DNA from 3 places in the Pseudomonas sp. MH10 genome. Region 2 is predicted to be linked to each of the others. Evidence: predicted binding sites of a transcription regulator. Region 2 holds the regulator's gene; each other region holds the start of a gene.
What was found. The regulator FliA, encoded in region 2, starts transcription of late flagellar genes. The targets are predictions, from matches to a motif close to CTAAAGTTTNNNNNNNNNNNGCCGNTAA.

Region 1 (10,866 bases), 750 kb from region 2:
CTGTTTGCGGCGCTGTCCGAGGCATCGGCAGCCACCGCGCTGCCTTTTTTGGATGAGAGCAATCAGCGTATCTACGTTTGGTTCCTGATTGTCTTTCCGTCAGTGTTAACTTCTTTGTTTTTTCTGACATTGAATTTTAACTATAAAGTCCTGTACGGGCCTTCAGACTTCTCCAATGAAAAGAACTTTCTAAAGGTATTCAAAAAATCCGAGCTGTCGACTGTTCAACCAATAAAGCCTCCACTCCATCGCTCTGTATCAACGTGCCCAACATCCCAAAGAGCGGGACACTTGCGGTCTCACTCCAAACTGCTACTGCACCCCACCGACGAAATAGAAATAGCGTATGGCGGTCCCCTCTCGTGCAAAGAGGACGTCATCCACCTGATGTCGCTGTTGCACACTGACAACGAGCGTCGGCGCAATGACGTTCGATCAACACAATTGATTGTATTACTGAGCTGCCGAAGTGATGTTGTCAACGATGGAGAATTGGTCGCACGGGTCAGTGAATTTTCAAAGACCCTCAAACACATTCATACTTTCGCGCTTGTATCGATCACTACAAGTGAGGTGTTGTTTATTTGATATAAACAACGCCCCCCTGCGCGCCTGAGCGGCGCGCAAGAGGGGGCCGCAGGGGGTCAGAACAGCTTGCGGCCTTTGTTAGCCGCGATCCGCATGCGCAGAGCGTTCAGCTTGATGAAGCCGGCTGCGTCGGCCTGGTTATAGGCACCGCCATCTTCTTCAAAGGTGGCAATGGTAGCGTCGAACAGCGACTCATCAGACTTACGGCCGGTGACGATGACGTTGCCTTTATAGAGCTTCAGACGAACCACGCCGTTAACATGAGCCTGCGACGCATCGATCATTTGTTGCAGCATCAGGCGCTCAGGGCTCCACCAGTAGCCGGTGTAGATCAGGCTGGCGTACTTCGGCATCAGCTCATCCTTGAGGTGAGCCACTTCGCGGTCCAAGGTGATCGATTCGATGGCGCGGTGAGCGCGCAGCATGATGGTGCCGCCCGGCGTCTCGTAGCAACCACGGGACTTCATGCCCACATAACGGTTTTCGACGATATCCAACCGACCGATACCGTTTTCGCCACCGATACGGTTCAGGGTCGCCAAAACAGTTGCAGGTGACATTTCCACGTCATCGAGCGCGACGATGTCGCCGTTGCGATAGGTCAGCTCAAGGTAAGTGGCGACGTTCGGCGCGTCCTCGGGAGACTTGGTCCAACGCCACATGTCGTCTTCGTGCTCGGTCCAGGTGTCTTCCAGCACGCCGCCTTCATAGGAGATGTGCAGCAGGTTCGCATCCATCGAGTACGGCGACTTTTTCTTCCCGTGACGCTCAATCGGGATGTTGTGCTTCTCGGCGTAATCCATGAGCTTTTCACGTGACAGCAAGTCCCATTCACGCCAAGGGGCAATGACTTTAACGCCGGGCTTAAGCGCATACGCACCCAGTTCGAAACGAACCTGGTCGTTGCCTTTGCCAGTGGCACCATGGGAAATGGCGTCCGCGCCGGTTTCGTTGGCGATTTCGATCAGACGCTTGGCAATCAGCGGACGCGCAATAGACGTACCCAGCAGGTACTCGCCTTCGTAGACGGTGTTTGCGCGGAACATCGGGAACACGAAATCACGCACGAATTCCTCGCGCAGGTCATCGATATAGATTTCTTTAACGCCCATGGCCTGCGCCTTCGCGCGTGCGGGCTCGACTTCTTCGCCTTGACCCAGGTCAGCCGTGAATGTCACTACTTCGCAGTTATACGTGTCCTGCAGCCACTTGAGGATTACCGAAGTATCCAAGCCACCGGAATACGCGAGAACTACCTTGTTTACGTCCGCCATGCCTTCACTCCACCGGGTTGTACGCAAAGCGAAGGATTCTACCGCTCAAACCGATGGCTTTACAGAGGCGCGACAGCTTGTGACGACCAAGCGACAGTTAATGTCGAGCGGGGCATCAATCGCAGCCGATTACGACGTAGCGGCAGCCGATCCCGCTGCGACCACTGACGGGGCTTTATCGGCCGGTGGCAGCCGATCCAATTGAACGGTGACTCGTCGGTTGCGCGAGCGATTGGCCGCGTTGGTGTTAGGTGCCAAAGGATAGCGTTCGCCATGAAACCGCATGGTGATCTGCTTCTCTGGAACGCCTTGGGCCGTGAAGAAATCCATCACCGCCAGCGCTCGGCGGCGTGACATGTCCCGGTTGGTCAATCGATTCCCGCTGTTGTCGGAATGGCCGTCGAGTTCGATGTGGTTCACCGTAGGGTCGGCCTTCAGGAAATCAGCAATAACTTGTAGCTGGGCCCGCGCGTGAGCGTCAAGATCGGCATCTTTACCCGGAAAGCCTATCTGCGCTTGCTTGACCTGTTCGTAGTTCTTGGGCAGCAGCTTGGCGGTACATGCCTGGTAATCGCTGAACGCTTTGGCAAACCGCACGGGTAACAAGCGAATTTCCATCACGCTGCCGCCCTGCCCCTGATGACGGATCACTGGGCTGCGGCCTTCCATCAGCCCTGCAAGTAACCCGCCTGCTTGCCCTTGGGAGGAATTGAACGGAATTGTGCTGTTATTCACCCTGACAGCACCAAGGTTTACGTCACCACGACCGGGCTGCCAAGGGGCGGCCGCAGCGAGCAGTGTGGCGGAACCTGAACCCAGCATTCCACCGCTGGCCTTAATTCGGAATGTGGCTTGTTCTCCCGCACGACGGACGAATTCGCCCGCACCGAAATCGGTGATGGGTTGGGTCAGGCGACACTCAAACTTATCGCCTTCGACTTTCCATTCGATACTTTCCAGACGTGTCTGGAAAGTAATAGCCACTGCCGGCAAACTGGCAAACACACTGAGCAAGGCTAAATATCGTTGGCGCACGGGAGGCTCCACTAGAAAACTGCATACGTCTGGCTATCGGTTAGTTCCCGGAAAACTTGATAGCGAGTGCTCGTATGAGTGTTTTCCGGTAGCATTCCCAGCGAGTTTGACCCGCCTGGAATCCCCAATGTCCGATCGCCTGACCCTTCTGCGTCCCGACGACTGGCACATTCATCTCCGCGATGGAGCTGTTTTGCCTCACACCGTTGCTGACGTAGCGCGCACTTTTGGCCGCGCCATTATCATGCCCAACCTGGTACCCCCGGTTCGCAATGCTCAGGAAGCTGATGCCTATCGCCAGCGCATCCTCGCTGCGCGCCCGGCTGGCAGTCGTTTTGAGCCGTTAATGGTGCTTTATCTGACCGACCTGACACAGCCGCAGGATATCCACGCGGCCAAGGCCAGTGGTTTCGTTCACGCTGCAAAACTGTATCCAGCCGGAGCGACCACCAACTCCGACTCAGGCGTCACCAGCATCGACAAGATTTTTCCGGCGCTGGAAGCCATGGCGGAGGTCGGCTTGCCACTTCTGGTCCACGGCGAAGTGACGCGCGGTGAAATCGACGTGTTCGACCGCGAAAAGATGTTCATCGATGAACATCTGGGTCGCGTTGTGGAGCGCTTTCCCACATTGAAAGTAGTCTTCGAGCACATCACAACCCACGAGGCCGTACAGTTCGTCCACGAAGCCTCAGCCAATGTGGGTGCAACGATTACGGCGCATCACCTGCTTTACAACCGCAATCACATGCTAGTCGGTGGCATTCGCCCGCACCTTTACTGCCTGCCGGTTCTCAAGCGCAATATTCACCAGCAAGCATTGCTCGACGCCGCCACCAGTGGCAGCACGAAGTTTTTCCTGGGCACCGATTCTGCCCCGCACGCCCAACACGCCAAAGAAGCGGCGTGTGGCTGTGCCGGTTGCTATACCGCTTACGCGGCCATCGAGCTTTACGCCGAGGCCTTTGAACTGCGTAACGCACTGGACAAGCTGGAAGGCTTCGCCAGCATTCACGGCCCGGCGTTTTACGGCCTGGCAAGCAACCGCGACACCATAACGCTGGTCCGTGACGAATGGACCGCACCCACCAGCCTGCCATTTGGCGAGCTGTCCGTAATTCCGCTGCGCGCCGGTGAAAAACTGCGCTGGCGCCTGCTTGAGGAAAACGCGTGAGCGAAGATCATTTCGACGACGAACAGGAAGGTCATAGCGGCGGAGGGGGCGGTTCCAGGCACCCTATGGCGGCCCGCTTCCGCGGCTACCTGCCGGTCGTTATCGATGTAGAAACGGGTGGTTTCAACTCGGCGACGGACGCTCTACTGGAAATTGCCGCTGTCACCATCGGCATGGACGAAAAAGGTTTTGTGTTCCCTGAACACACTTACTTCTTCCGGGTGGAGCCGTTCGAAGGCGCAAACGTCGAAGCCGCAGCACTGGAGTTCACCGGCATCAAGCTGGATCACCCGTTGCGCATGGCCGTCAGCGAAGAAGTCGCCTTAACCGACATTTTCCGTGGCGTGCGTAAAGCGCTAAAGGCGAATGGCTGCAAGCGCGCCATTCTGGTCGGACACAACGCAAGCTTTGACCTGGGCTTCTTGAATGCGGCCGTTACCCGCATGGACATGAAGCGCAACCCGTTTCACCCGTTCTCCAGTTTCGACACCGCGACCCTTGCAGGTTTGGCGTACGGTCAAACCGTATTGGCCAAAGCCTGTCAGGCCGCTGACATCGACTTTGACGGCCGTGAAGCGCACTCGGCCCGCTACGACACCGAAAAAACCGCTGATCTGTTCTGTGGTATCGTCAACCGCTGGAAACAGATGGGTGGCTGGGAAGACTTCAACGACTGATTCCGATCATGCACGTTAATCAACCGGCCCCCAGTGGTCGGTTTTTTGTAGCGGTTGTCGACCATGTCCGTTCGTCGGCAGGAAGAAATTACACGGCTTCTCAATGAAAGTTGTTTTGACAAGCATTCTCATTAACATTAGTATCCCCGGCATTGAGTCACCACCAACGACGGTTCTCACTTTATGTATGTATGCCTCTGCCAAGGTGTTACTGATGGGCAAATCCGGGATGCGATCCTGGAAGGTTGCTGCAGTTACCGCGACGTCCGCCAAACATTGGGCGTTGCCAGCAAATGTGGAAAATGCGCTTCATTCGCCAAAGAAGTCGTGCGTGACACGCTGACCGCGTTGCAAAGTAGTCAAGTCGGGATGGCTTACCCGGCAGAATATTCAGCCGCTTGACACTATAGTTTTGAAGAACCGGACCGTGTGTCCGGTTTTTTTATGCCTGCATTTCAATCGCTTAGTATCAAGATGCGGAACTCAAACATTCTTATTTGTATTTAAACTACTTATTATTCAACAACTTAGGTTTGACAGCATTTACAGTGCAGCCCAAACTTGCATCTTATTCAGATTTAGAACGGCAGGCATTCGATATGAAAGGCGACATTACAGTCATCCAGCATCTCAATAAGATCCTCGGAAACGAGCTGGTCGCCATCAATCAGTATTTCTTGCATGCCCGCATGTACCAAGACTGGGGGCTGAAAAAGCTCGGCGAGCACGAATATCACGAATCTATCGACGAGATGAAGCACGCCGATAAATTGATCAAACGCATTCTGTTCCTTGAAGGCCTGCCTAACTTGCAAGAGCTGGGCAAAATCCTGATCGGTGAGCACACCAAAGAAATGATCGAGTGCGATCTCAAGATCGAGCAGAAAGCGCTGATCGACCTTAAAGCCGCCATCGCACACTTTGAAGTCGTCGGCGATTTTGGCAGCCGCGATTTGCTCGAAGACATTCTCGAGTCCGAGGAAGAACACATCGACTGGCTGGAAACCCAACTGGGCCTGATCGATAAAGTCGGCATCGAGAACTACCTGCAATCGCAAATGGGCGACTGATACACCTTCGCTTAACGAAAAAAGCCCCGCATCTCGACAGTCGAGAGCGGGGCTTTTTCATGCTTGCTGGTTGAGTTCGGCGTATCGGTTACACCGTTTCAGGCCACTGGCAAGCGAACCTGCCCGTAAACGGGGCAGGCCACCAACAACGGGTTATCAAGCGTCTGCTTTTTCAGCAGCTGCCTTGACCGTTGCATCCTTGATTTGGGTTTGCAGATCACCGCTGGCAAACAGCTCGGTGATGATGTCGCTGCCGCCGACCAATTCACCACCAACCCACAGCTGTGGAAAGGTTGGCCAGTTAGCATATTTAGGCAGGTTGGCGCGAATTTCCGGGTTCTGCAGAATATCGACGTAAGCGAACTTCTCGCCACACGCCATCAATGCCTGCGAAGCCTTTGCCGAAAAACCACACTGTGGCGCATTCGGAGAGCCTTTCATGTAAAGCAGAACGGTGTTGGCGTTGATCTGCTCTTTGATCGTTTCGATGATATCCATGGAACACCTCGGCTGAACTTTCCGACTCAGATGTCGGCACGGTCGCGCATTGTAGCGGAAACCCGAGCGCTACGCTCGGCCTCTCCCTGTCGACCATCGACTGATGAAGCTCACGCTGCGGCAACCTGGACCGGTACGCCATTCAGCGCGGCATTGCCGGACAGCGTGTCCAATTGGCGCTCATCGGTCAAGTCATTGGCGCTCACACCTGGCTGATTACCGGCAATCACCATCTGCACCCCTGGGCGTGCGTGCCCCCAACCATGGGGCAGACTGACCACGCCCGGCATCATCTCGGCACTGCCGAGGACCTGCACCTCAACCGCTCCGACCCTCGAGCTGACTCGGACCCACTGCCCATCGATCAACCCCCGGCTGATCAAGTCGTCGGGGTGCATAAGCAGTTGATGCCGTGGCTTACCTTTCACCAACCGGTGGTAGTTGTGCATCCAGGAATTGTTGCTGCGCACATGGCGACGACCAATGAGCAGGAGTTCCCCGGCCTGAGGTGCCTCGACCGCGGCGAATCTCGCCAGATCGGCAAGTATGACCTGCGGCGCTGCCTGAATGCGCTGGTTGGCGGTTTTCAAGCGCAACGCCAAATTAGGTTTGAGTGGCCCCAAGTCCAGACCGTGCGGGTGATCACGCAACGCGTCCAAGGAAAGCCTGTGTTCAGAGGTGTCGCCATACAACCCTGCACGCAACCCTCTGTCGATCATTTGTGACGGCGGTATCGTAGGTTTCAGCTCACGCTCGGCTCTGGCGGCGAACGCTTGGGCCAAACCGACAAAAATCTCCCAGTCATGCAACGCTCCTTCCGGCTTTTCCAGAATGGCGCGATTGAACCGGGTGACATTGCGCACGGCGAACATATTAAAGGTCGTGTCGTAATGATCGTTTTCCAATGCCGATGTCGATGGCAGAATCAGGTCGGCGTAGCGCGTGGTTTCGTTGATGTACAGGTCAATGCTGAGCATGAACTCCAAACCGTCCAACGCCTGTTCCAGCTTTCGACCGTTGGGCGTCGACAGCACAGGATTGCCGGCCACAGTGATCAGCGCGCGGACCTGCCCTTCCCCCTCGCTCAGCATTTCTTCCGCCAATGCGGAGACCGGCAATTCACCGGCGTACTCAGGCAACCCCGACACGCGACTTTGCCAGCGATTGAAATGACCGCCTGATGTGGACGCAACGAGGTCCACCGCCGGTTCCGTACACAGGGCGCCGCCCACCCGGTCGAGATTGCCCGTCACCAGGTTGATCAGTTGTACCAACCAATGACACAGCGTGCCAAACGCCTGGGTGGAAATACCCATCCGGCCATAACACACCGCTTTGTCTGCCGCAGCGAAGTCCCGCGCCAGTTGGCGAATCTGCTCGGCGGGCACACCGCAGCGTGAGCTCATGGCTTCAGCATTCAAATGGCTTATTGACTGGCGCACCACGTCCAACCCATCCACTGGCACGTGGCTGGTGCGGGTCAAGTTTTCTTCAAATAACGTATTGAGCAAACCAAACAACAACGCTGCATCGCCGCCGGGGCGCACGAACAAGTGTTGATCGGCAATCGCTGCCGTTTCGCTGCGACGAGGGTCGACCACCACCACCTTGCCACCCCGCGCCTGAATAGCTTTCAGTCGCTTCTCGACGTCCGGGACGGTCATGATGCTGCCGTTCGAGGCCAGCGGATTGCCGCCCAGAATCAGCATGAAGTCGGTGTGATCAATATCAGGAATCGGCAGCAAAAGGCCGTGGCCATACATCAAATAGCTGGTCAGGTGATGCGGCAGTTGGTCGACAGAAGTAGCAGAAAACCGATTGCGGGTTTTCAACAACCCAAGAAAATAATTGCTGTGGGTCATCAACCCATAGTTGTGAACGCTGGGGTTGCCCTGATAAACCGCCACTGCGTTTTGACCATCGCGCTGCTGAATTGAAAACAGACGCTCAGCCACCAGCTCGAATGCTGCTTGCCACTCGATGGGCTGCCATTGCGTGCCGACACGGAGCATGGGCTGCCGAAGGCGATCAGGGTCGTTTTGGATGTCTTGCAGCGCCACCGCCTTGGGGCAGATGTGGCCGCGACTGAAACTGTCCAGAGCGTCACCCTTGATGGAAGTAATCCGGGTGTCGGCACCTTCTTGCGTGGTGGTCTCGATGGTCAAGCCACAGATAGCTTCACACAGATGGCAGGCACGGTGGTGGAGAGTCTTGGTCATCGCCAGTCTCATTTTGTTATGAACGACCTAGACGATCGCGGAAACAAAACTATGGCGTTTGAAGCACAACTACGCCAGAGACGTTTGTCGTGTGAATCGGGCGGCATCAGGCGGACCAATGCTCACCACTGGTGCTTAAGTCAGCAGCACGACCGCCTTGAGCGTGTTTTGCAGCTCATGCACGGTTTCGATCTGTTCCTGAGCAATGTGGACACCGGTAAGTTCGCCGATTAAACGCCAATGATCATCAAGCCCGGCGCTGATAGTCGCCATGCGATCAATCATGTGCTTGCCCGCCATTCGGGTCACTTCATCCTTACTGCGCAACAACTCAAACGACATCGACGTCATTGATGCTGTGAGATGCGTCAATGTGCGGGCGGTGTGCCCGAGCAGTTCCGTTAGTTGCTGTTCTTTAGATTCCATTCCCCTAGCCCCTCTGTGAGCAAGCAACCTTTATAACTCAGCGCGGCTGTTTAGGAAATGGTACGCACCGGACAAAGCCTCGATACATAACCCACGTTACGGAATGTCACTATTACAAGATCTGCACGAATTGCCAAAGCGCGGGGCCACAGTGTACAAATGCCCCCAACATGTTGAAGTTAGCTCGCTATTGGCAATACGCGACATTTGCTTATACCATCGCGCCTTCCCTATTCGTCGCCCCGTGCGGCTTTCGCCGCAGGTCTCGCCCGTTTTCCCGATAAAACCCGGCTTAGAGTATCTGCGGTCTGTTGCAAAAAGGTAGTTAATGATGAGCGCAAGGCACTTTCTCTCCATGATGGATTACACGCCGCAAGAGCTGGCCAGTGTGATTCGTCGCGGCGTAGAGCTGAAGGACCTGCGAAATCGCGGCGTACTTTTCGAGCCGCTAAAAAACCGGGTTCTCGGAATGATCTTCGAGAAATCTTCGACTCGGACGCGTGTTTCTTTTGAAGCGGGCATGATCCAACTCGGCGGACAGGCGATCTTTTTGTCCCCAAGAGACACCCAACTGGGTCGCGGCGAGCCTATCGGCGATGGCGCTCGGGTCATGTCGCGTATGGTCGATGCGGTCATGATTCGTACTTTTGCCCACAGCAACCTGATCGAATTCGCCGCCCACTCCAGCGTTCCGGTCATCAATGGTCTGTCCGACGACCTGCACCCCTGCCAATTGCTGGCGGACATGCAAACCTTCCTGGAGCATCGAGGCTCGATTCAAGGCAAGACCGTGGCCTGGATCGGCGACGGCAACAACATGTGCAACAGCTATATAGAAGCGGCGATCAAATTCGACTTCCAGTTGCGCGTTGCCTGCCCTGAAGGCTACGAACCTAGCCCAGCTTTTCTGGCACTGGCCGGTGATCGGGTCAGCGTTGTGCGTGACCCTCGGCAAGCCGTTGCCCGCGCGCACCTGGTCAGCACCGACGTTTGGACCTCCATGGGCCAAGAAGAAGAGACCGCCAATCGCCTGGCCTTGTTCGCACCGTATCAAGTCACCCGTGAACTACTGGATCTAGCCGCTAAAGACGTGCTGTTCATGCATTGTTTACCGGCACATCGTGGTGAGGAGATCAGCCTTGACCTACTTGATGACCCCCGCGCCGTCCCGTGGGACCAAGCTGAAAACCGCCTGCACGCGCAAAAAGCGCTGCTTGAGTTTCTGGTCAAGCCAGCCTACCGCAGCGAATGAGTCAGCCGGCACTGTTGAGCGTGCGAAACCTGGCCTGTGGCTATCAGGGTCAACCCGTGGTGCAGGCGCTCAGTCTGCACCTCAATGCGGGTGATATCGGATGTTTGCTGGGCTCTTCCGGTTGCGGCAAGACAACAACGCTGCGCGCCATTGCCGGTTTTGAACCGCTGCTTGAGGGCGACATCACCCTAAATGGTGAAGTGATTTCCCGAGCCGGTTTTACCCTGGCGCCGGAGAAACGTCGGATCGGCATGGTTTTTCAAGATTACGCACTGTTCCCCCATTTGAGCGTCGCGGCCAACGTTGGATTCGGCATTCGCAACCACCCGCGAATTAACGCTGTCACCGATGAATTACTCGAGCTGGTCAACCTTGGCTCGTTGGGTAAACGCTTTGCCCATGAGCTGTCAGGCGGTCAACAACAGCGGGTTGCCTTGGCCCGGGCCCTAGCACCCGAACCGCAACTGTTGCTACTCGATGAACCCTTCTCCAACCTGGACGGTGAATTGCGTCGCCGACTCAGCCACGAAGTCCGCGACATCCTCAAAGCTCGGGGCACCAGTGCTGTTCTGGTGACCCACGACCAAGAAGAAGCGTTTGCTGTCAGCGATCAAGTAGGAGTCTTCAACGAAGGTCGCCTAGAGCAGTGGGCT
Region 2 (10,866 bases):
CCGCCATCATTGGTAACCGCCGAATCGCTGGTGGCGTAGAGCTGACTGCTGCCCTGGATTACAAACTTTCCGCGTTGGCACCGCGTGTACCGAACATCGAGCTTGAAGACGAGTTGCGCAAAACTCAATCGCGCATCGTCTCCGCTCAAGCTGAATTGGGTTCGCGTGGCGACAACGATTCGTTGATTAATCGCCAGTTGTTCACGGGCGCGTCTCTGGAAGCTGGTGAAACGCACATCGAACCGACGTTCGACGAGCCTCGACGTGCTGCTGCACCGATGGCAAGCGCCGCCAGCGAGCCAATGATCGGGCTGCAAGCTTACGAATCGATGCGTTCGGAGCTGAACGGTCTGCGCGAATTGCTCGAAGTACAGCTCGGTTCGCTGGCCTGGAATCAGCTGCAAGGCAGCCGTCCACAACAGGCCAACCTGTGGCGTCGCCTGCAACGCATCGGTTTGTCGGGTCCGCTGTCCCGGGACCTGTTGGCGATGACCACTGAAATTGAAGAGCCTCGTCAGGCGTGGCGCATGTTGTTGGCGCACCTGGCGCGGATGATTGTGACCCCGGATGTCGAGCCGCTGGAAGAAGGCGGCGTGATTGCGATGGTAGGGCCGGCTGGTATGGGCAAGACCACGACCCTGGCGAAACTGGCCGCGCGTTATGTCTTGAAATACGGTTCGCAAAACATCGCTCTGGTGAGCATGGACAGCTACCGAATTGGTGCTCAGGAACAGCTTAAAACCCTGGGCCGGATCCTCAATGTATCCGTCACCCACATCGATCCTGGCCAGTCGTTGGGCCAGGCGTTGGAACCGCTGTTGCGCAAGCGCGTGGTGTTAATTGACACCGCCGGTCTGCAAGCCAGCGATCCGGCTCTGCGAATGCAGCTGGAAAGTCTCGCGGGTCGCGGTATCAAAGCACGTAATTATCTGGTGTTAGCAACTACCAGTCAGAAGCAGGTTCTAACCGCTGCATACCACAGCTATAAACGCTGCGGGCTGGCGGGCTGCATCCTCACCAAACTGGACGAAACTGCCAGTCTGGGAGAGGTGTTGAGTTTGGCAATAAGCCATGAGTTACCGGTGGCTTATCTCACGGATGGACCGCGAATACCGGACGACTTGCATTTGCCACGTAGGCACCAGCTGGTCAGTCGTGCGGTGAGTGTGCAAATGCAGGAAGAGCCAAGCGAAGAAGCTATGGCGGATATGTTCGCGGATCTTTATCACAGCCCGAACAAGCGGGTTGGGTAGGGCAAGACATTGGAATGTACCTGCATCAAGGGTGGCGCCGACGTTGTTCATGCAACGCACGCGCAATCACTGATGTGGCCTCGGTCTAAGCAAGTCAAGGTAAAGAACTAAAATGGGTAGCATGCATCCCGTACAGGTCATCGCAGTAACTGGCGGCAAGGGTGGCGTCGGTAAGACAAACGTTTCAGTGAACCTCTCACTGGCGCTGGCAGAGCTTGGCCGACGCGTCATGTTGCTGGACGCTGATCTGGGTCTGGCAAACGTCGACGTCTTGCTTGGCCTCACACCCAAACGAACCCTTGCCGATGTGATCGAGGGGCGTTGCGAACTGCGCGACGTGTTGCTCCAAGGCCCTGGCGGGATTCGTATCGTGCCAGCGGCTTCGGGCACTCAGAGCATGGTTCACCTGACGCCTGCGCAACACGCCGGGCTGATTCAGGCGTTCAGCGACATCGGTGACAACCTCGATGTGCTGGTGATCGACACGGCGGCCGGGATCGGTGAGTCAGTGGTCAGTTTCGTGCGCGCAGCTCAAGAAGTGCTGCTGGTGGTGTGCGATGAACCCACGTCGATTACCGACGCCTACGCGTTGATCAAGCTGCTGAACCGCGATTACGGCATGAACCGCTTTCGAGTGCTGGCCAACATGGCGCAAAGCCCTCAGGAAGGGCGCAATTTGTTCGCCAAGTTGACTAAGGTCACGGACCGCTTTCTAGACGTCGCCTTACAATACGTCGGTGCTGTGCCCTACGACGAATGTGTGCGCAAGGCCGTGCAAAAGCAGCGGGCAGTTTACGAAGCATTTCCTCGTTCCAAGTGTTCCCTGGCCTTTAAGGCCATCGCGCAGAAAGTCGACACGTGGCCATTGCCGGCCAACCCGCGCGGACACCTTGAATTTTTCGTTGAACGGCTCGTACATCAGACGAGTGCAGGACCAGTCCTATGACAGCCAGCGGCTATCGCATGTACAGCAAGGCGTCCAAGGACTCCCAGTACGAGCTGATCGAGCGGTATGCGCCGCTGGTGAAACGCATTGCCTATCACTTGCTGGCACGCCTGCCAGCCAGCGTACAAGTTGAAGACTTGATCCAAGCCGGCATGATCGGTTTGCTAGAAGTGTCTACCAAATATGACGCCACCAAAGGCGCAAGTTTCGAAACCTATGCCGGGATTCGTATCCGTGGCGCCATGCTCGATGAAGTGCGAAAGGGCAATTGGGCCCCTCGTTCAGTGCACCGCAATACACGCATGGTCAGTGACGCAATTCGATCAATTGAAGCTAAAACAGGTCGTGACGCTAAAGATCACGAAGTTGCGGCCGAACTCCAATTGAGTCTTGATGATTATTACGGGATTTTGAACGATACCTTGGGCAGCCGGTTGTTCAGTTTCGACGATCTTTTACAGGACGGCGAACATGAAGGGCTGCATGAGGATGGCGCAAGCGCTCAGCTTGAGCCGTCACGCGATCTGGAGGATGAACGCTTCCAGGCAGCGTTAGCGGATGCAATAGCCAACTTGCCGGAGCGTGAGCGACTGGTGTTGGCGCTGTACTACGACGAAGAGCTGAACCTCAAAGAAATTGGTGAAGTATTGGGGGTTAGCGAATCGCGGGTCAGCCAGTTACACAGCCAGTGCGCAGCTCGTTTGCGAGGGCGTTTGGGAGAATGGCGAGCGCGTTGATGGGCAAGGCGTGACCCCTGGTGGTGACGAGTTGCCTGTAAGCCGGCTGTGCAAAGCGTTGCGTGCGAAGCATAAGACTAGGCGGAAGCCGTTCAGAGAGTCCTTTAGACTTTCTGTGTCCATTCCGGCGTGTTGATTTACCAAGCCCGTCGTCGTTTTCGTGCAGCCTATATGTGCTGTGCCGGTTTTGATTGAACAGCGTATTCAGGTGCTGAATGCGTTTAAGACTGCTTGGAGGTCGAATTGGACAAGAACATGAAAATCCTCATCGTTGATGACTTCTCAACGATGCGGCGGATCATTAAAAACCTGTTGCGTGACCTTGGGTTCACCAACACGGCAGAAGCGGACGACGGAACTACCGCGCTGCCCATGCTGCAAAGCGGTAACTTCGACTTTCTGGTGACTGACTGGAACATGCCTGGCATGTCCGGTATCGATTTGCTGCGCCATGTGCGCGCCGATGATCGTCTCAAGCACTTGCCAGTATTGATGGTAACGGCCGAAGCCAAACGTGACCAAATCATCGAAGCCGCTCAGGCCGGTGTTAACGGTTATGTGGTCAAGCCCTTCACGGCCCAAGTGCTGAAAGAAAAGATCGAAAAGATCTTCGAGCGCGTCAATAGCTGATGTCCGCCGTGGGGGCTGTATGGAGCACACAGATTCAACCCAGGCCGACTTCGAGTCGACCCTGAAGAAACACGCACACGAGTTGGTCGAAAGTCTTGAAAAAGGCCGATTTGGCGACGCGGTGCAACTGATCCATGAGCTGAACCAGACTCGCGACCGAGGTCTGTATCAGGAAGTCGGCAAACTGACCCGTGAGCTGCACAGTGCGATCGTCAATTTTCAAATTGACCCGAACATGCCGCAAGCCAAAGAAGTTTCGCAGATCACTGATGCCACCGAGCGTCTGTCGTATGTGGTCAGGCTGACCGAGAATGCCGCCAACCGCACGATGGACCTGGTAGAGGCAAGCACGCCATTGATGGGCGGGCTGGCGTCTGAAGCCAGCGCCTTGAGTGCCGATTGGGCGCGTTTTATGCGTCGCGAAGTCGGTGCCGAAGAGTTTCGCGAACTGGCTCGACGGGTCGAAGGTTTCTTGGCGCGTACAGAGAAAGACAGCCGCGAAGTCTCCGCCCACCTCAACGATATTTTGCTGGCTCAAGACTTCCAGGACCTCACCGGTCAGGTGATCAAGCGCGTTACGCAACTGGTTACGGAAGTGGAAAGCAACTTGCTCAAACTGGTGCTGATGGCCAGCCAGGTCGATCGCTTTGCAGGGATCGAACATGACCATCAATCGATCCGTACAGAACAAGATCAAGAAAAAAATCTGTCTCAAGGTGAAGGTCCGCAGATTCATGCCGATAAGCGTGAAGACGTTGTATCCGGTCAGGATGATGTTGACGATCTGCTATCCAGCCTGGGCTTCTAGGTCGATTGATTGAATTTTAGGGAGCACCCCAATGAGCTTCGGCGCCGATGAAGAGATCCTTCAGGATTTTCTGGTAGAGGCTGGCGAGATTCTCGAGCAATTGTCCGAGCAGTTGGTCGAGCTGGAAAGCCGTCCCGATGATGCGGAGTTGCTCAATGCAATTTTTCGCGGTTTTCACACTGTAAAAGGGGGCGCCGGCTTCCTCCAGCTCCATGAGCTGGTGGAGTGCTGCCACATCGCCGAGAACGTCTTCGACATCCTGCGCAAGGGTGAGCGTCGCGTTGATTCGGAATTGATGGACGTGGTTCTGGAAGCGTTGGACGCGGTCAATGCCATGTTCACCGAAGTGCGTGAACGCACCGACGTGACGGCGGCTACGCCGGAGTTGCTCGCGAAATTGGCGCGCCTGGCAGAGCCAGCACCCAAAGCGAGTGCTGTCGCCGCGCCCGTCAGCGTTGAGCCGACGCCGGTCGAAGCCACTGCGGACATTACCGATACCGAATTCGAACAATTGCTCGATTCGCTCAATGCGGTCAAAGCTCAGGCGGAAGCCTCTGCATCAGCCCCAGCAGTAGCAGCACCGGTCGCCGCCTACGCCGGTGGTTCGGCCGCCAGCGACGAGATCAGCGATGCTGAATTCGATTCGCTGCTTGATCAGTTGCACGGCAAAGGCAAGTTTGCCGCCGATGCAAAACCCGCTGCACCTGTTGCCACGCTCGCCGCGCCCGTCAGCAACGACATTAGCGACGACGAATTCGAAGCACTGCTCGATCAATTGCATGGCAAGGGTTCTTTCGCTGCCGACGCACTGACAGTGACCGCACCGGCCGCTGTCGCCGCGCCAAGTAAAGCGCCCGGTAGCGACCAGATTTCCGATCACGAATTCGAGTCACTGCTTGACGAGCTGCACGGCAAAGGCAAGTTCGAGCCCGAAGCGGTCGCAAAAATTGCCGCCGCTGCGCCCGCACCGGCCTCTAAGCCTGCTCCTGCGCCCGTGGTTGCGGCCGCGGTGCATGCGCCTGAGCCCGCCAGAGCGGTCGCTGCCCCGGCCAAAGCCGCGCCAGAAAAACCGGCAGCGTCCGAAGCTGAAACCACCGTACGGGTTGACACTGCACGCCTCGACGAAATCATGAACATGGTTGGCGAGCTTGTGCTGGTGCGCAACCGCCTGGTTCGTTTGGGCCTGAACAGCGGCGACGAAGCCATGTCCAAGGCCGTGTCGAATCTGGACGTGGTTACCGCTGACCTGCAGACCGCGGTGATGAAAACCCGGATGCAGCCGATCAAGAAAGTCTTCGGTCGCTTCCCGCGTTTGGTCCGAGACCTTGCGCGTCAGTTGAAGAAAGAAATCAACCTGGAACTGGTGGGTGAAGAAACCGACCTGGACAAAAACCTGGTCGAGGCCCTTGCCGACCCGTTGGTCCACTTGGTGCGCAACGCGGTCGATCACGGTATCGAATCGCCGGAAGAGCGCGAAGCCTCGGGTAAAGCCCGTTGCGGTCGTGTGATTCTGTCGGCGGAACAGGAAGGCGACCACATATTGCTGTCGATTTCCGATGACGGTAAAGGCATGGACCCGGCTGTTCTGCGTGCCATTGCCGTGAAACGTGGCGTGATGGACAAGGACGCCGCTGACCGCTTGAGCGAAACCGATTGCTACAACTTGATCTTCGCACCGGGTTTCTCGACCAAAACCGAGATTTCCGACGTGTCAGGCCGTGGCGTGGGCATGGACGTGGTGAAAACCAAAATCGCCCAGCTCAACGGTTCGATCAATATTTACTCGACCAAGGGCCAAGGCTCGAAAATCGTCATTAAGGTCCCATTGACCTTGGCGATCATGCCAACCCTGATGGTGATGCTGGGCAACCAGGCGTTCGCTTTCCCGTTGGTCAACGTCAACGAGATTTTCCATCTCGACCTGTCGCGAACCAACGTCGTCGATGGCCAGGAAGTGGTCATTGTTCGCGAAAAAGCGTTGCCGCTGTTCTATCTCAAACGATGGCTGGTCGCTTCAGCCGCCCATGAAGAACAACGTGAAGGTCATGTCGTGATTCTGTCCGTGGGTACTCAGCGCATCGGCTTTGTCGTCGATCAACTGGTGGGCCAGGAAGAAGTGGTTATCAAGCCGCTGGGCAAAATGCTCCAGGGAACGCCGGGGATGTCGGGCGCCACCATTACCGGTGACGGTCGGATTGCCTTGATTCTCGATGTACCGAGCATGCTCAAGCGCTACGCCGCTCGGCGTATTTGATTCTGGGGTTGCGGGTCGTGCTAAGCGCCCGCAATACCCTACGGAGTGTTTATGGTAGTTAAAGTGCTTGTGGTGGACGATTCTGGATTTTTCCGCCGCCGCGTCTCGGAAATTCTTTCTGCTGATCCCAATATCCAGGTTGTCGGTACGGCAACCAACGGCAAGGAAGCGATTGAACAAGCGCTGGTGCTCAAGCCTGACGTGATCACCATGGACTACGAAATGCCGATGATGGACGGCATCACGGCCGTGCGTCACATCATGCAGCGCATTCCGACCCCGGTCCTGATGTTTTCCTCGCTAACCCACGAGGGCGCGCGCGTCACTCTGGATGCGCTGGATGCAGGTGCAGTTGATTTTCTGCCAAAGAACTTCGAAGACATCTCGCGCAATCCAGAGAAGGTCAAACAACTGTTGTGCGAAAAGATCCACACCCTTTCGCGCAGTCGTTTCAGCGGCTATAGCACCCCGACACCGCAAGCCTCAGCGTCGTCCGTTTCGTCGTCCTCCAGTTCGACCTCAACGGCCAGCAGTTTCAGTAGCGCAACCACGGCTGCTCGTAGCACGCCGGCGCGTGCGGTCACGCCTCACGCGCCGGCGGCTCACTACTCGCCTGCTCCCAAGCGCAAAGCCTACAAGCTGGTCGCCATTGGTACTTCAACCGGTGGTCCCGTCGCACTGCAGCGTGTGCTGACGCAATTACCAGCCAACTTCCCGGCGCCCATCGTGTTGATTCAACACATGCCCGCAGCGTTCACCAAAGCGTTTGCCGAGCGTTTGGATAAGCTGTGCCAGATCAGCGTGAAGGAAGCCGAAGACGGCGATATTTTGCGTCCGGGCCTGGCGTTACTTGCGCCTGGCGGCAAACAAATGATGGTCGACGGTCGCGGAGCGGTGAAAATCCTGCCCGGTGATGAACGCCTGAATTACAAGCCGTGCGTAGACATCACCTTCGGCTCTGCCGCCAAGTCGTACGGTGACAAGGTTTTGGCGGTGGTGCTCACAGGCATGGGCGCTGACGGTCGTGAAGGCGCTCGCCTGCTCAAGCAGGGCGGTAGTCACATCTGGGCGCAGGACGAGGCGAGCTGTGTGATTTACGGCATGCCGATGGCGATTGTCAAAGCTGACCTCGCCGATGCGGTGTACGGCCTGGATGAGATTGGCAAGCACCTCGTCGAGGCATGCATCTGATGGATGTACTGAGTCTTATTGGCCTCATCCTCGCGTTTGTCGCGATCATTGGCGGTAACTTTCTCGAAGGCGGTCATCTGGCTGCGCTGCTTAACGGTCCGGCAGCGTTGATCGTATTGGGTGGCACCATGGCGGCGGCACTGCTGCAGTCGCCCATGAGTGCGTTCATGCGCGCCATGCAAATCGTGGGATGGATTCTGTTTCCGCCACGTATCGATCTGCCCGGCGGCATTGATCGCGTCGTTAACTGGAGCCTGACCGCACGCAAGGAAGGCTTGCTCGGACTGGAAAGCATCGCCGACTCAGAGCCGGATCAATACGCGCGCAAAGGTCTGCAATTGCTGGTTGACGGCGCTGAACCTGAAGCGATCCGAAGCATTCTGGAAGTGGATTTCATCACCCAGGAAACCCGCGATATTCAGGCCGCCAAAGTATTTGAAAGCATGGGTGGCTACGCGCCGACCATTGGCATCATTGGTGCCGTCATGGGGCTGATCCATGTGATGGGCAACCTGGCCGATCCGAGTCAATTGGGTAGCGGCATTGCTGTGGCGTTTGTCGCCACGATCTACGGTGTGGCCTCGGCCAACTTGATCCTGCTGCCCATCGCCAACAAACTCAAAGCGATCGCCGTCCGCCAGTCGCGCTACCGTGAAATGTTGCTCGAAGGCATTTTGTCCATTGCCGAAGGCGAGAACCCGCGTTCGATTGAATTGAAGCTGCAAGGCTTCATGGAGTGATGGATTAACCATGGCCCGTCGTCGTCGAGTTGAAGAGCACGATAATCATGAACGTTGGCTGGTGTCCTACGCGGACTTCATCACCTTGCTGTTCGCGTTTTTTGTGGTCATGTACTCGATCTCGTCGCTTAACGAAGGTAAATACAAGGTGCTTTCACAGGCACTCATCGGGGCCTTCAACGAGCCCGATCGCAGCCTCAAGCCGATTCCTATTGGCGATGAAAAGCCACTCACGATCACGCCCTCCAAGCCGTTGATCAAAGACAGCCAAGAGGTAGATGCCGGCCTCGCGCAGAGTCCGATTGCACCCTTGCAAACCATTGCCAACGACGTGCGCGATGGTTTTGGCGATCTGATCAAATCCAACCAGATGACCGTCAGGGGTAACGAGCTGTGGATTGAGATCGAGCTCAATTCCAGCATGTTGTTCGGCAGCGGTGATGCGATGCCCAGCGACGCGGCGTTCAATATCATCGAAAAGGTCGCGAAGATCCTGAGTCCGTTTGACAACCCGGTGCATGTCGAAGGCTTCACCGATGACCAACCCATCCGCACCGCTCAGTACCCGACAAACTGGGAGCTGTCGTCTGCCCGAGCGGCGAGCATCGTCCGCATGCTGGCGATTGACGGGATCAACCCGGCGCGTATGGCGTCAGTCGGTTACGGCGAGTTTCAGCCAGTGGCGCCCAACACCACCGTTGAGGGCCGTGCCCGCAATCGGCGCGTGGTGTTAGTCATTTCCCGCAACCTGGAAGTTCGTCGCAGCCTCACCGGCTCTGGCACTGCCAACGCCAAGCCGGACGCAGCATTAAGGCGTGCTGGCACACAAACTGCACCGCCCCGATTAATACCGCCGGTACGCGCGAACGCCGTCAATTCTCCGCCGCCCGCCTTATAGCCAATTCTCGGTAGGTCAATGGATTGCCGAGCGGAAAAAGCACCATGAGAGTCTGGGCAGTAGCTAATCAAAAAGGTGGGGTCGGTAAGACCACTTCTACCATCGCTTTAGCCGGTTTGCTGGCTGAGGCCGGCAAGCGCGTGGTCGTTGTCGATCTTGACCCCCATGGCTCCATGACCAGTTACTTCGGACACAACCCCGATACCCTCGAACACAGTGCTTATGACTTGTTTCTGCACAAGGGTTTGGTGCCAGAGGGGTTGCCCGGCCAACTGTTGCTGCCGACCAGCGATAACAATATTTCGCTGATGCCGTCGAGCACCGCCCTAGCTGTGCTTGAACGCCAATCGCCGGGACAAAGCGGTTTGGGTCTGGTGATCGCCAAAAGCTTGGCGCAGCTCTGGCAAGATTTCGATTACGCGATTATCGACAGCCCGCCGTTGCTCGGGGTGTTGATGGTCAACGCTTTGGCGGCCAGTCAGCAACTGGTGATCCCGGTGCAGACCGAATTCCTCGCCGTTAAAGGCCTGGAGCGGATGGTGAACACCCTGGCAATGATTAACCGTTCACGCAAAGTCGCGCTGCCTTACACCATCGTCCCGACCTTGTTTGATCGCCGGACGCAGGCGTCCATGGGCACGCTAAAGGTGCTGCGTGATAGCTACCCGGAACACCTCTGGAAAGCCTACGTGCCGATCGATACCCGTTTGCGTGACGCCAGCCGGGTGGGCGTGACGCCTTCGCAGTTCGACAATAAGAGTCGGGCCGTGCTGGCTTACCGCGCGCTGCTCAAAGATTTGCTGTCCCAACAACTTCTCGCGCAGGTCGCTTGAGGTGCTTATGGCTGAGTTGCCGACACATTCAAGTCGGGTGCCAACACGGCCGATAAACCCTAAAGGTCGTCTTTTCGGATCTGAGTCATGAACCGCCCTGTCGATATCGCAACACGGCCACAACTGGCGCTGCAGTCTTATCTGGATGCGTTGCTTTTCGACGCCACGCAAGAGCTGACGGTCAGTTCCGACCTGGATGAATTCCAGGCTGCGGTGCTCGAAGAGCAAGCCCGTGATGCGGTGGTTAGCGCGGCGTTGGCGGCGGTTGTCGTTGCTGTGCCTGTGCCGAGCGTGGTTCATGAGCTGGCGTTGCCCGCACCTGTGGCGCTTGTGCCCAAGGTGATCGAAGCGAAGCCAGTTGTTGAGCGTTCGGTGACCATGTTCAGCTCCGTGGTGGACGTGCCCGTTGCTTTGGCTCAGGGCACGCCACCGCCGTTGGCCAAAGACGGCCGCCCCGCGTGGGCTGCCGAGCCGTTCGAATGCTTGTTGTTCGACGTCGCCGGCCTGACATTGGCCGTGCCGTTGGTGTGCTTGGGCTCGATCTATTCCTTGGCCGGGACTGAGCTGACACCGTTG
Region 3 (10,866 bases), 1.8 Mb from region 2:
TCTGGTGGTTGAGAAACGCATCGACCTTCAACACCTGGTCTGAAAGGACAATGCCCTCTTCACGAATTTTCTGATGCAGTGCTTCCACGATGATTCCTCAAGCGGCGCAAATGTGCGCAATAAATGAACAAAAATTAGCGTTTCAGCATGGCACGTATGTCAGCCAGTGCTGTGTTACCTCGAACAGCTTTTACTTCGACCGGGGTGTCATCGTTGCCTTCCCAAGCGAGATCGTCGGGCGGTAACTCATCCAGGAAACGGCTGGGTGCGCAGTCAATGATTTCCCCGTACTGCTTGCGCTTGGCCGCAAAAGTGAAGGCCAGTGTTTCACGCGCCCGGGTGATGCCGACATACGCCAAACGGCGCTCTTCCTCGACGGTATCGGCTTCGATACTGGAGCGGTGCGGAAGAATCTCTTCCTCCATGCCCATGATGAACACGTAGGGAAACTCCAGCCCCTTGGACGCGTGCAAAGTCATCATTTGCACGCCCTCGGCGTTGTCCTCTTCTTCCTGCTGACGTTCGAGCATGTCGCGCAAGACCAGCTTGCCGATGGCCTCCTCGATGGTCATCCCGCCTTCTTCGTCTTTTTCCAGGGTGTTCTTCAATGCTTCGATCAAAAACCAGACGTTAGCCATCCGGTAATCGGCGGCTTTTTCGCTGGAGCTGTTCTGCCGTAGCCAATTCTCGTAATCGATGTCCACGACCATGCTGCGCAACGCCGCGATGGGATCGTTCTGCGCGCATTGCTGGCGCACGCCGTCCATCCAGCGCTTGAAGCGTTGCAGGCGGTCGGTATAGCGACTGTCCAGGTGCGCGCCCAAACCAATCTCGTCGGTGGCAGCGTACATCGATACTTTGCGCTCGGTGGCGTAGTTGCCGAGCTTTTCCAGGGTAGTTGAGCCGATTTCCCGGCGCGGCACATTGATCACGCGCAAGAAGGCGTTGTCATCATCCGGGTTTACCAAGAGTCGGAAATAAGCCATCAGGTCTTTCACTTCCTGACGTCCGAAGAAGCTGTTACCGCCCGACAGTCGATAAGGAATCTGGTGGTGCTGCAGCTTCAGTTCGATCAGCTTGGCTTGATAGTTACCGCGATAAAGAATCGCGAAATCGCTGTAAGGACGGTCGGTGCGCAGGTGCAGGGTGAGCAGTTCAACGGCCACGCGCTCGGCTTCTGCGTCTTCGTTACGGCAACGGATCACACGAATTTCGTCGCCGTGGCCCATGTCGCTCCACAGTTGTTTTTCAAACGCGTGAGGGTTGTTCGAGATCAACACGTTGGCACACCGCAGGATGCGACTGGTGGAACGGTAGTTCTGTTCAAGCATGACCACTTTCAGCGACGGGTAATCGTCTTTCAGCAGCATCAGGTTTTCTGGCCGGGCGCCGCGCCAAGCGTAGATGGACTGGTCATCGTCGCCGACCACGGTGAACTGATGCCGAGTGCCGATCAGCAGCTTCACCAGCAGGTATTGGCTGGCGTTGGTGTCTTGGTATTCGTCCACCAGCAGGTAGCGGACTTTGTTTTGCCACTTTTCGAGAATGTCGGCGTGTTCCTGGAACAGCTTCACCGGCACCAGGATCAGGTCGTCAAAATCCACCGCGTTATAGGCTTTGAGCGTGCGCTGATAGTGGGTGTAAACGATGGCGGCGGTCTGTTCTTTGGGGTTGCGGGCATTTTCCAAGGCCTGGGCAGGCATGATCAGGTCGTTTTTCCAGGACCCGATCATGTTCTTGATTTCGTCGACGCCATCGTCGCCTGAGTATTCCTTTTGCATGATGTCGGTCATCAGCGATTTGACGTCGGTCTCGTCGAAAATCGAGAAACCGGGTTTGTAACCCAGCCGCGCGTGTTCCTTGCGGATAATGTTCAAGCCCAGGTTGTGGAACGTCGACACCGTCAAGCCGCGACCTTCGCCGCCTTTAAGCAACGTGCCGACCCGCTCTTTCATCTCCCGGGCCGCTTTATTGGTAAAGGTCATGGCGACAATGTGCTGTGCCCGAATGCCACAGTTCTGGATCAGATGGGCGATCTTGCGGGTAATGACACTGGTCTTGCCGGAGCCAGCACCGGCGAGCACCAAAAGAGGGCCGCCGACGTAGTTCACGGCTTCTTGTTGCCGGGGATTGAGTCGGGACATGACAGAAAGAGATCGCTCACGAAATGGCCGGGCATTTTAACAGGATCAAGCCTTTATGCCGTCATCGTCAGACACTGTGACGCAGCACTCGATCTAAATTTGCCGGTTTTGATACTTTCGCGCAGGATGCGCATTGAATTGCGCTCATCCTCGGACTTTTGAGCGGTATTACCAACGATTTTTAGTGAGTCTAGGGAGCTAGTTTGTTGACGTCTGCCCAACCCTTGCATTTGCTGTTGTTGGCCCAAACGCCAGAATGGTCCGCGTTGTTGCGCGAGTGTCTCGTTCCATTGGGAGACACGGTGACGCTGGTCTGCGCGCCGAGCTGGGAAGATGTGAGCGGCTTGTTCAATGACGAACCCAATGCCGTGCTGCTAACAACCCCTCAACTACAGCCAGTACCTGGGCGCTGTAAGTTGCCGGTGGTGATGCTGCTCGAACATGAGCCGACAGAGCCGCCGGTGGGCGTCAGTGATTGGTTGGTGCTTGATGCGCTGAATATCGACACAGTTCGTCGGTGCCTGCGGCATGTGCACGAGCGCGGTGTGCTTGAAAACACCCTACAGCGTCTGGCTGAGCAGGACCCGTTGACGGGTATCGCCAATCGCCAGGGTTTCCAGACCTTATTGGCCGCCCGCTTAGCCGAAAACGACGGGCGTGGCCTGGCCCTCGGCCATCTCGATCTGGACAACTTCCGCCATGCCAACGACGCACTGGGTCATCAGGCCGGTGACCGGTTGATCCTGCAAGTGGTCTCGCGGCTTAAAAGCCAGCTCGAAGCTGGCGATCAATTGGCCCGGCTCGGCAGTGATGAATTCGCTTTGTTGATCGACACCCGTCGTGCGCCGCAACGTGCCGAATGGATGGCCGAGCGCATCGTTGACGCGATGTCTGAAGCGTACTGGGTTGACGGCGAAAGCCTGTTGATCGGTTGCAGCCTAGGCATTGCTCACGCGCGCGCCCAGGCAGGCGCCGATCCGCTGATGTGGCACGCGCACATCGCCATGCAGCAGGCGAAAAGCACTCAGGGCTGCACTTTTCATATCTTCAATGAGCGCATCAATCGCAACGCACGAAGCCTGGCGGACCTTGAAACAGAGCTGCGCGCAGCCTTGCGCCTTGATGAGTTGGAACTGCATTACCAACCACGATTGTCCCTGGAAGACGGTCGCATCGTGGGCCTTGAAGCCTTGGTGCGGTGGCGCCACGCTGAGCGCGGATTGCTGCCACCGAGTGAGTTCGTGCCGTTGGCTGAGCAAAGCGGGTTAATCGTGCCCCTCGGTTATTGGGTGATTTCCCGCGCGCTGCGTGACATGCAGGACCTTCGTGAGCGCGGGTTACCGCCGCTGCACATGGCGATCAATTTGTCGTTCCGTCAATTTCAGGACAGCCAACTGCTGTCGACGTTAACCCGGTTGATCGCCGAACGCGGCGTCGATGCGCGCTGGCTGGAGTTCGAGCTGACCGAAACGGCGGTGATGCGCCGCAGTGATTTGGTCAAGCAAACCATGGATGCGCTGGGCCGCCTGGGCGTGCGCTTCTCGCTGGACGATTTCGGCACCGGCTTCTCGTCATTCGTGCACCTCAACAGCTTACCGATTGCTTTGCTCAAGGTTGATAAGAGCTTCGTGGGTGGCATGGAGCTGCGTGAAGAGAACCGAAAACTGGTTCACGCCATGATCAACCTGGCGCATAACCTAAACCTCGAAGTGGTGGCCGAAGGGGTTGAAACCACTGAGCAGTTGGCGTTGCTGCGCGACTTTGGCTGCAATCAAATTCAGGGATACCTCATCAGCAAACCGCTGCCGCTGGATCAACTGGTTCAGTATTTAACGTTTGGTCAGCGCGAAAACGTCGGACAAACCAAAAACCTATCTAACAACTAGTGTCTGTAGGAGCCAACGTGTTGGCGAAGGCCCTTCGGACCTTATCGCAGCCTTCGGCAGCTACAGAATCTGTGTAGCGCCAAACCGTGGGACCGAATTCATTCGGGAAGGCTCCAGTCCTGACACCCTGCAACCTCAAACCACACAAAGTGCCACCCAGTTTGCTGCGCGAGACAGCGCGGCGTCGAAGACGTGGCGGACCCTCCTACAAGGGTTGATTGCTCTAAATCGGCTTTACGCCAAAACCGTCTCGCCTACCGGTGCTTGCCGCAAGAGACGTGATGTTTTTCGTTCGAAGGCCACGATCAGCGCTGATGCTGCGCACGCTAATCCCAACGCCAACCCCCACCAAACCCCGATGGCGCCGCCGTTGACGTAAAAACCGAAGGTCCAGGCCGCTGGCGCTCCGATTAGCCAATAGCACGCGAGGCCGATCATAAAGGTGGTCTTTGCGTCCTTGAACCCACGGATCGCGCCCATGGCTAGTGTTTGGGCGCCGTCGAACAATTCAAACCATGCGGCGATCGCCAGCAACTTCACGGCGAGTTCTATCACGTCATGGTTGGCCGGATTGTCAGAATCCAGAAACAGGCCCACCACCATGTGCGGTGCCAGCCAGAACAGCAGCCCAAAGCCAAGCATCATCAAAGAGCCGAACGCGATGCCCACTCGTCCCGCCAAGCGCGCTTGCTGAAGTTTGCCCGCGCCATAATGGGCGCCGATTCGCATGGTCATCGCGTAGGAAATCCCGACCGGGATCATGAATGCCATTGACACCGATTGCAGCGCGATCTGGTGCGCGGCCATTTGCGAGCGGCCCATCGCACCCATGCAAAAAGCGGCAAACGTGAACAGACCGATTTCAACGGCATAAGTCCCGCCAATCGGTAAGCCCAGGCGCCACAGCTCTTTCAAATAGTGCAGGGACGGGCGCATCAAACCTTGGCGAAGGGGATAGCGGGCGTAGGCCCAATGCCGACGAATGTGCAGCGCCAGCAGTAATGCCATGCCGTTCGCCACCAACGCTGTCACCAGACCAATGCCCATCAGCCCCAAATGCGGCAGACCAAACAGCCCGTGGATCAGGGCATAGTTAAAGCCGAAGTTCACTGCCACGCCGCCGATGCTGATGACCATCACCGGCCCTGCGCGGCCCAGCGCGCTGGTGAACCCACGCAACACCATAAAGCTCAACAAACCGGGTAACGCGAAGGGCAGGGTGATCAAAAACTCACCGGCCAAGTGTACGTTGGCCTCGTTCTGGCCGAGCCTGAGCAGGATTGGCTCCAGATTCCACAGCAGCGTTGCGGCGACCAATGCCATGCCCCATGCCAGCCACAGTCCATTTTGAGTCAGGCGGATAACGCCCTCGATGTCGCCGGCCCCATGACGAATTGCGACCAAGGTGCCAACGGCGGCAATCACCCCCACACAGAAAAAAGCGATCAGGTTATAGCTGGCCACCCCCAGCCCGCCGCCCGCCAATGCGTCGGGCCCGAGATGGCCCATCATGACGGTGTCGGTAAAGACCATCAGCATGTGCGCCATTTGCGACGCAATCAGCGGCCCGGCCAGGCGCAGGATGGTTCTCAGCTCATTGATCCAGGGGGCTTTAGTAGCAACAGGTTGCATGGGTGTGGCTCGGTATCAGGGTTTTATGAGCAACTGATTCTCGACAGTTAAGCGCATTGGCACAAAGGGATAAATCCGATGCTTGGCATGAGTAAAACTCATCTGAAGCCCGTTCAGGTAGAGTGACCGCAAACCGCAACAGGAAGCGCTGTATGTCACGTACTTTGCCCCCGCTGTATGCCCTTCGCGCCTTTGAAGCCGCTGCTCGGCACAGCTCATTCACCCGAGCGGCCGAAGAGTTGTCGATCACCCAAAGTGCGGTGAGTCGTCATATCCGCACCTTGGAGGAGCATTTCGCCTGCCGTTTGTTTCAGCGTAATGGCCGTAACGTGCAGTTGACCGAGGCCGCACGCCTTTTATTGCCGGGGGTGCGGGAAGGTTTTTCGGCACTGGAGCGGGCGTGCAGCACCTTGCGCGCAGAAGATGGCGTGCTGCGGATGAAGGCGCCGTCGACCCTGACAATGCGTTGGTTGCTGGCGCGCTTGAGCCGTTTTCGTCACCTGCAGGTCGGCAATGAAGTGCAACTGACCAGCGCCTGGATGGACATCGAAAGTGTTGACTTCACTCAAGAACCATTCGACTGCGCGGTGTTACTCAGTCGTGGGAACTTTCCCCCGGATTGGGAGGCGACGTACCTGTTTCCCGAGTTGTTGATTCCAGTCGGCGCTCCGACGTTGCTTGAGGATCAGCCCTGGGATGTTGCACGTTTGGCCAGCGCCGAACTGCTGCACCCCACGCCGGATCGTCGGGATTGGCGCAGTTGGCTTGAGCGGATGGGATTGTTGGATCAGGTTTCATTGAAGGGCGGACAACTTTTCGACACCCTTGAGTTGGGTATGATTGCTGCCGCCCGTGGCTATGGCGTGTCCATGGGCGATTTGTTGATGGTTGCCGAGGATGTGGCGCAGGGACGCCTGAGTTTGCCGTGGCGCACGGCGGTGGTCAGCGGCGAAAACTACTATTTGGTGTGGCCGAAGACACGCCCCGGCGGAGAGCGTTTGCGTCGGCTCAGTGATTTTCTTCAGGGCGAGGTCCAGGCGATGACGTTACCAGCGGTAGAAGTACTGAAATAGGCAGCGGGGCTCAGCCAAGGCGACAGCGCCACTTTGCTTTGCGACCTCGCGCCGCACTCAAGTATTTTTCGTATCGGCCGAATCCGTATAAGCATGGTGTTTCGTTCAAAAACGTTCAATATGCCTCTTCATCGAAATTTTGCTGGGCAGCCGATTGGACGTAAAACGCTGCTGCTGTCCAGCCAGGAGCCTTCATGTCTGAACCCAGTGCCCGTATCGCTACGCAGCTAGGCGTCGCCCTGGCGGTCATTTTGGCTGTGGTCATCACCGGTAGTACGGTGTTTGCCTTGCGCTCACTGGACAGGGCCAACCTGGAAATTCGTGAAGACCACATGTCCAGCGAAGCGCGCTTGCTCGCGGATCAGTTGAATACCTTTCATAGCAGCCTGCGCGAAAGCACGTTGCGGTTGAGCGGGTTATTCGAAAAGCGCTTCGCCGCAGGATTGAGCCTGCACGCAGACAGCCCGGTGACCGTCGCCGGGATGCAGACACCGGGTTTGATGGTGGGTGATCAGGTGTTGAACAACGACTTCACCGAGGTCGACAACTTCAAGCAAATGACCGCCGGCGTAGCGACGATTTTTGTGCGTAGCGGCGACGACTTCATTCGCATCAGCACGTCCCTGAGGAAGCAGGACGGCACGCGCGCCATCGGCACGTTGCTCGATCACAAGAGTGCGGCTTATGAGCGTTTGATGGCGGGCGAGGGCTACGTGGGCCGGGCCTTATTGTTCGAGCGCTATTACGTGACCCAGTACAGCCCAGTGCGTGACAGTACTGGCAAGATCATCGCCGCCCTGTTCGTCGGTTTCGATTACACCGAGGCGCAAAATACTCAATTTGAAAACCTGAAAAACTTCCGCATCGGAAACACCGGTTCGCTGGCGCTGCTCGATGAGCAAAATCACTGGCTGGTTGCACCGGACGGGGTCAAGGATTTGAAGCAGGCAGTTCAGAGTTTGGCCGACATTATCGAGCGTCCGGGTAACGGCCAGTTCTGGGCGAACAGTGGCCAGGAGTTTTATACCGTCGCCTCGCCGTTTGCTGGTGGGCCATGGACGGTATTTGCAAGCATGCCGGAGGCCGAGATCAACGCCGTGACTTGGAGCGTCGGCATGCAATTGGCCATCGGCAGCCTGCTGGCCATGTTGATCGCGGTCGGTGCGGCCATTTGGCTGCTGCGCCGTAAATTGCAGCCGCTGTCAGACTTGGTGCATCAGGCCGAGGCCATGGGCGCGGGGGATCTGAGCGCTAGGCTGAACGTCTCCAGCCACGATGAAATTGGCCAACTGGCGGGCAGTTTCAATCAGATGGGTGAAGCGCTATCGAACATGGTCTCGCACATCCGCAGTGCGGCTCAGGAAGTCAGTGGTCGTGCTCAAGCGTTGTCTGGTTTATCGGGCGGGGCCTACGAAGGGATGGAGCAGCAGTCCGGCGAGATCACCAGCATGGCCGGCGCTGTGGAAGAGTTCAGCGCCACCTCGTTGAATATCGCCGACAACATGGGCAACACCGAGCGCCTTGCGCAGGAAAACGCCCAGCAAACGCGTATTGGGCGAAGCTCAATGGATGAGGCCTCGACGTCACTGCAGCAGATTGCCTCGTCGTTGAATGGCACCGCCACCGTGATCAATACCCTGGGCCAGCGCTCGCAGGAGATTGGCAGCATTGTCGGCGTTATCACCTCGATTGCCGAACAGACCAACTTGCTGGCGCTCAACGCTGCGATTGAAGCGGCGCGGGCGGGTGAGCAGGGTCGTGGTTTTGCGGTGGTCGCCGATGAGGTGCGCAACCTGGCGTCGCGCACCCGTAAGGCTACCGACGAAATCACCGACATGATCGCCAGCATCCAGCTCGAAACCGGCAACGCTATCAGCACCATCGAGCAGGGCAACGCATTGATGCAGGAAGGCCTGTCACGCAACGCCACCGTTGCCGCCGCGCTGGCCCGGATTGATGAGCAAAGCCGCTCTGCCGGCGAACAATTTGCCGCCATCACCACGGCCACTCAAGAACAAAGCAATACGGCAACCCTGCTCAGCAGTAATCTGCAAAGCATCGCCCTGGCCAACAGCGAGCAGCGCGAAGTGGTGTCCCACTTGGCGATCACCGCCAAGGAACTGGAAGAACTGGCGGAGGAGTTGCGCAAGGAAGTGAATCGGTTTCGGTGAGGCTTGGTGTTTAAATTCACGAAACTGTCGACGCCAAACCCCTGCAGCCAACACGTTGGCTCAGGGGTTTGAGTATCGGGAATACTCCGCATCCTCAATAACCCGAAGGCCGGTACTGCAACGCTTCCGCCAGATGATGACGGACAATCCCATCGACCTGCTCCAAGTCTGCCAACGTCCGTGCGACTTTTAGCAAGCGGTGCGCGGCCCTAAGTGAAAGCGTCAGGCGCTCGCAGGCGGTTTCCAGCCACGTCTCATCTTCAATCGATAAGGGGCAATGCTTGCGCAGTCCTGGCAAGTCGAGGAAGGCGTTGGGGCAACCTTGGCGCTGTTGTTGCCGGTCGCGGGCTTGGGCGACGAGCGCGGCGGCTGTGGCGGTGTCGTCGCCGGTTTGTGGGCCGGGGTTGAGCGCAGTGGCTTCACGGGCGACGGTCAGGTGCAAGTCGATGCGGTCCAGCAGTGGGCCGGACAATTTGTTGCGATAGCGCTGAATCTGCTCGGTCGAACACCGACAGCGACCGCTGGGCTCTCCGAGATAACCGCACGGACACGGGTTCATCGCGGCGACTAACTGAAAACGCGCCGGAAAGCGCACTCGGTCACGGGCGCGGGCGATGACGATGTGGCCAGACTCCAGCGGCTCACGCAGCACCTCCAGCACCTTGCGGTCGAACTCAGGCAGCTCATCGAGAAATAGCACGCCGTGGTGAGCGAGGGTAATTTCCCCCGGCTGAGGCCGACTGCCGCCACCGACCAGCGCCGCACCGGAGGCTGAGTGATGCGGTTGCCGGAAAGGCCGCAGCGGCCAACTCGTGAGAGGTGTTTGGCTGGCAACCGACTGAATCGCCGCAACCTCCAGCGCTTCATGTTCATCCAGCGGCGGCAACAAACCGGGCAGGCGGCTGGCGAGCAGTGTTTTGCCGGTGCCTGGCGGGCCGCTGAAAAGCAGATTGTGCGCCCCGGCCGCCGCCACCAACAGCGCACGTTTAGCCGCAGTTTGGCCTTGGACTTCGCTTAAGTCCGGGTATGGCTTGCTCTGGTGCAACAGGCCGCTGGATGTATAGGGGATGATTGGCGCCTGACCGTTGAAGTGCGCCACCAGCTGACGCAGGTCATTAACGGCGATGACCCTCAGACCGGACGCCAAACACGCTTCTTCAGCGTTCGCCGTAGGCACGATCAGCGTATGGCCTGCCGCCCGTGCTGCCAACGCCGCAGGCAACACGCCCTGAACTGGCCGAATGCCGCCTGACAATGCCAATTCACCCAAACACTCCACGTCCTGGAGTGCAAACGCAGGTAATTGGGTGCTGGCGGCCAGCAGTCCCAATGCAATGGCAAGGTCGAAGCGTCCACCGTCCTTGGGCAAATCTGCCGGGGCGAGATTGAGCGTGATCCGCCGTGCCGGAAATTGAAAACCTGAATTCAAAATGGCGCTGCGTACCCGGTCCTTACTTTCCCTGACCGCTCCCTCGGGCAGGCCCACCAGCGTTAGCGCCGGCAAGCCGTTGGCCAAATGACATTCGACAGTAACGGCAGGTGCTTCCACGCCTACTTGGGCGCGGCTGAGAACGATAGCGAGAGACATGATCATTCCTTGATGTCTGAAGAACCGCATCCTGCGGCAATTAGCGATGAGGCTGGGGAGGGGAATAGCTACAGGGTGTTAACTGGGTTATGTGATAAAGGGGCGCATGCTCCTACAGTTGTACTGTGTTTGCTGCGTAACAGCTCTTCAGGGCGTATTACTCAGCCGGCGGAGCCAATCGTGCTTCCATCTCGGCCACTTTTGCTTCCAGTGCTTCAAGACGAGCACGGGTTCGGGCAAGTACGGTCATCTGGCTATCGAATTCTTCCCGGCTGACTAAATCCAGTTTGCTGAACCCACTTTGCAGCAGGATTTTGAACTGGCTTTCGAATTCAGTGCGCGGGACCGGTGTTTCGCCGTTGAACAAGCGTG

Region 1: the regulator FliA is predicted to act here: its motif matches at 2,931-2,958, upstream of RHM59_RS22885 (flagellar protein MotY).
Region 3: the regulator FliA is predicted to act here: its motif matches at 6,792-6,819, upstream of RHM59_RS17775 (methyl-accepting chemotaxis protein).

Annotation. Positions count from the first base shown of each region.
Region 1 covers NZ_CP133783.1:5,059,353-5,070,218, reverse strand. Annotated here, with positions in the region: gene RHM59_RS22895 (hypothetical protein) at 1-588, shown strand, start outside; gene RHM59_RS22890 (argininosuccinate synthase) at 645-1,862, opposite strand; gene RHM59_RS22885 (flagellar protein MotY) at 1,992-2,897, opposite strand; gene pyrC (dihydroorotase) at 3,025-4,071, shown strand; gene rnt (ribonuclease T) at 4,068-4,748, shown strand; gene RHM59_RS22870 (bacterioferritin-associated ferredoxin) at 4,932-5,150, shown strand; gene bfr (bacterioferritin) at 5,348-5,818, shown strand; gene grxD (Grx4 family monothiol glutaredoxin) at 5,975-6,316, opposite strand; gene RHM59_RS22855 (molybdopterin oxidoreductase family protein) at 6,427-8,535, opposite strand; gene RHM59_RS22850 (hypothetical protein) at 8,671-8,961, opposite strand; gene argF (ornithine carbamoyltransferase) at 9,293-10,213, shown strand; gene RHM59_RS22840 (ABC transporter ATP-binding protein) at 10,210-10,866, shown strand, end outside.
Region 2 covers NZ_CP133783.1:234,915-245,780, forward strand. Annotated here, with positions in the region: gene flhF (flagellar biosynthesis protein FlhF) at 1-1,253, shown strand, start outside; gene fleN (flagellar synthesis regulator FleN) at 1,366-2,199, shown strand; gene fliA (RNA polymerase sigma factor FliA) at 2,196-2,936, shown strand; gene RHM59_RS01065 (chemotaxis response regulator CheY) at 3,192-3,566, shown strand; gene RHM59_RS01070 (protein phosphatase CheZ) at 3,586-4,374, shown strand; gene RHM59_RS01075 (chemotaxis protein CheA) at 4,406-6,628, shown strand; gene RHM59_RS01080 (chemotaxis response regulator protein-glutamate methylesterase) at 6,680-7,819, shown strand; gene RHM59_RS01085 (flagellar motor protein) at 7,819-8,559, shown strand; gene motD (flagellar motor protein MotD) at 8,570-9,457, shown strand; gene RHM59_RS01095 (ParA family protein) at 9,502-10,290, shown strand; gene RHM59_RS01100 (CheW domain-containing protein) at 10,378-10,866, shown strand, end outside.
Region 3 covers NZ_CP133783.1:3,991,309-4,002,174, forward strand. Annotated here, with positions in the region: gene RHM59_RS17750 (xanthine phosphoribosyltransferase) at 1-88, opposite strand, end outside; gene rep (DNA helicase Rep) at 135-2,144, opposite strand; gene RHM59_RS17760 (bifunctional diguanylate cyclase/phosphodiesterase) at 2,348-4,030, shown strand; gene RHM59_RS17765 (NorM family multidrug efflux MATE transporter) at 4,265-5,662, opposite strand; gene RHM59_RS17770 (LysR substrate-binding domain-containing protein) at 5,815-6,735, shown strand; gene RHM59_RS17775 (methyl-accepting chemotaxis protein) at 6,930-8,906, shown strand; gene RHM59_RS17780 (YifB family Mg chelatase-like AAA ATPase) at 9,001-10,494, opposite strand; gene RHM59_RS17785 (accessory factor UbiK family protein) at 10,652-10,866, opposite strand, start outside.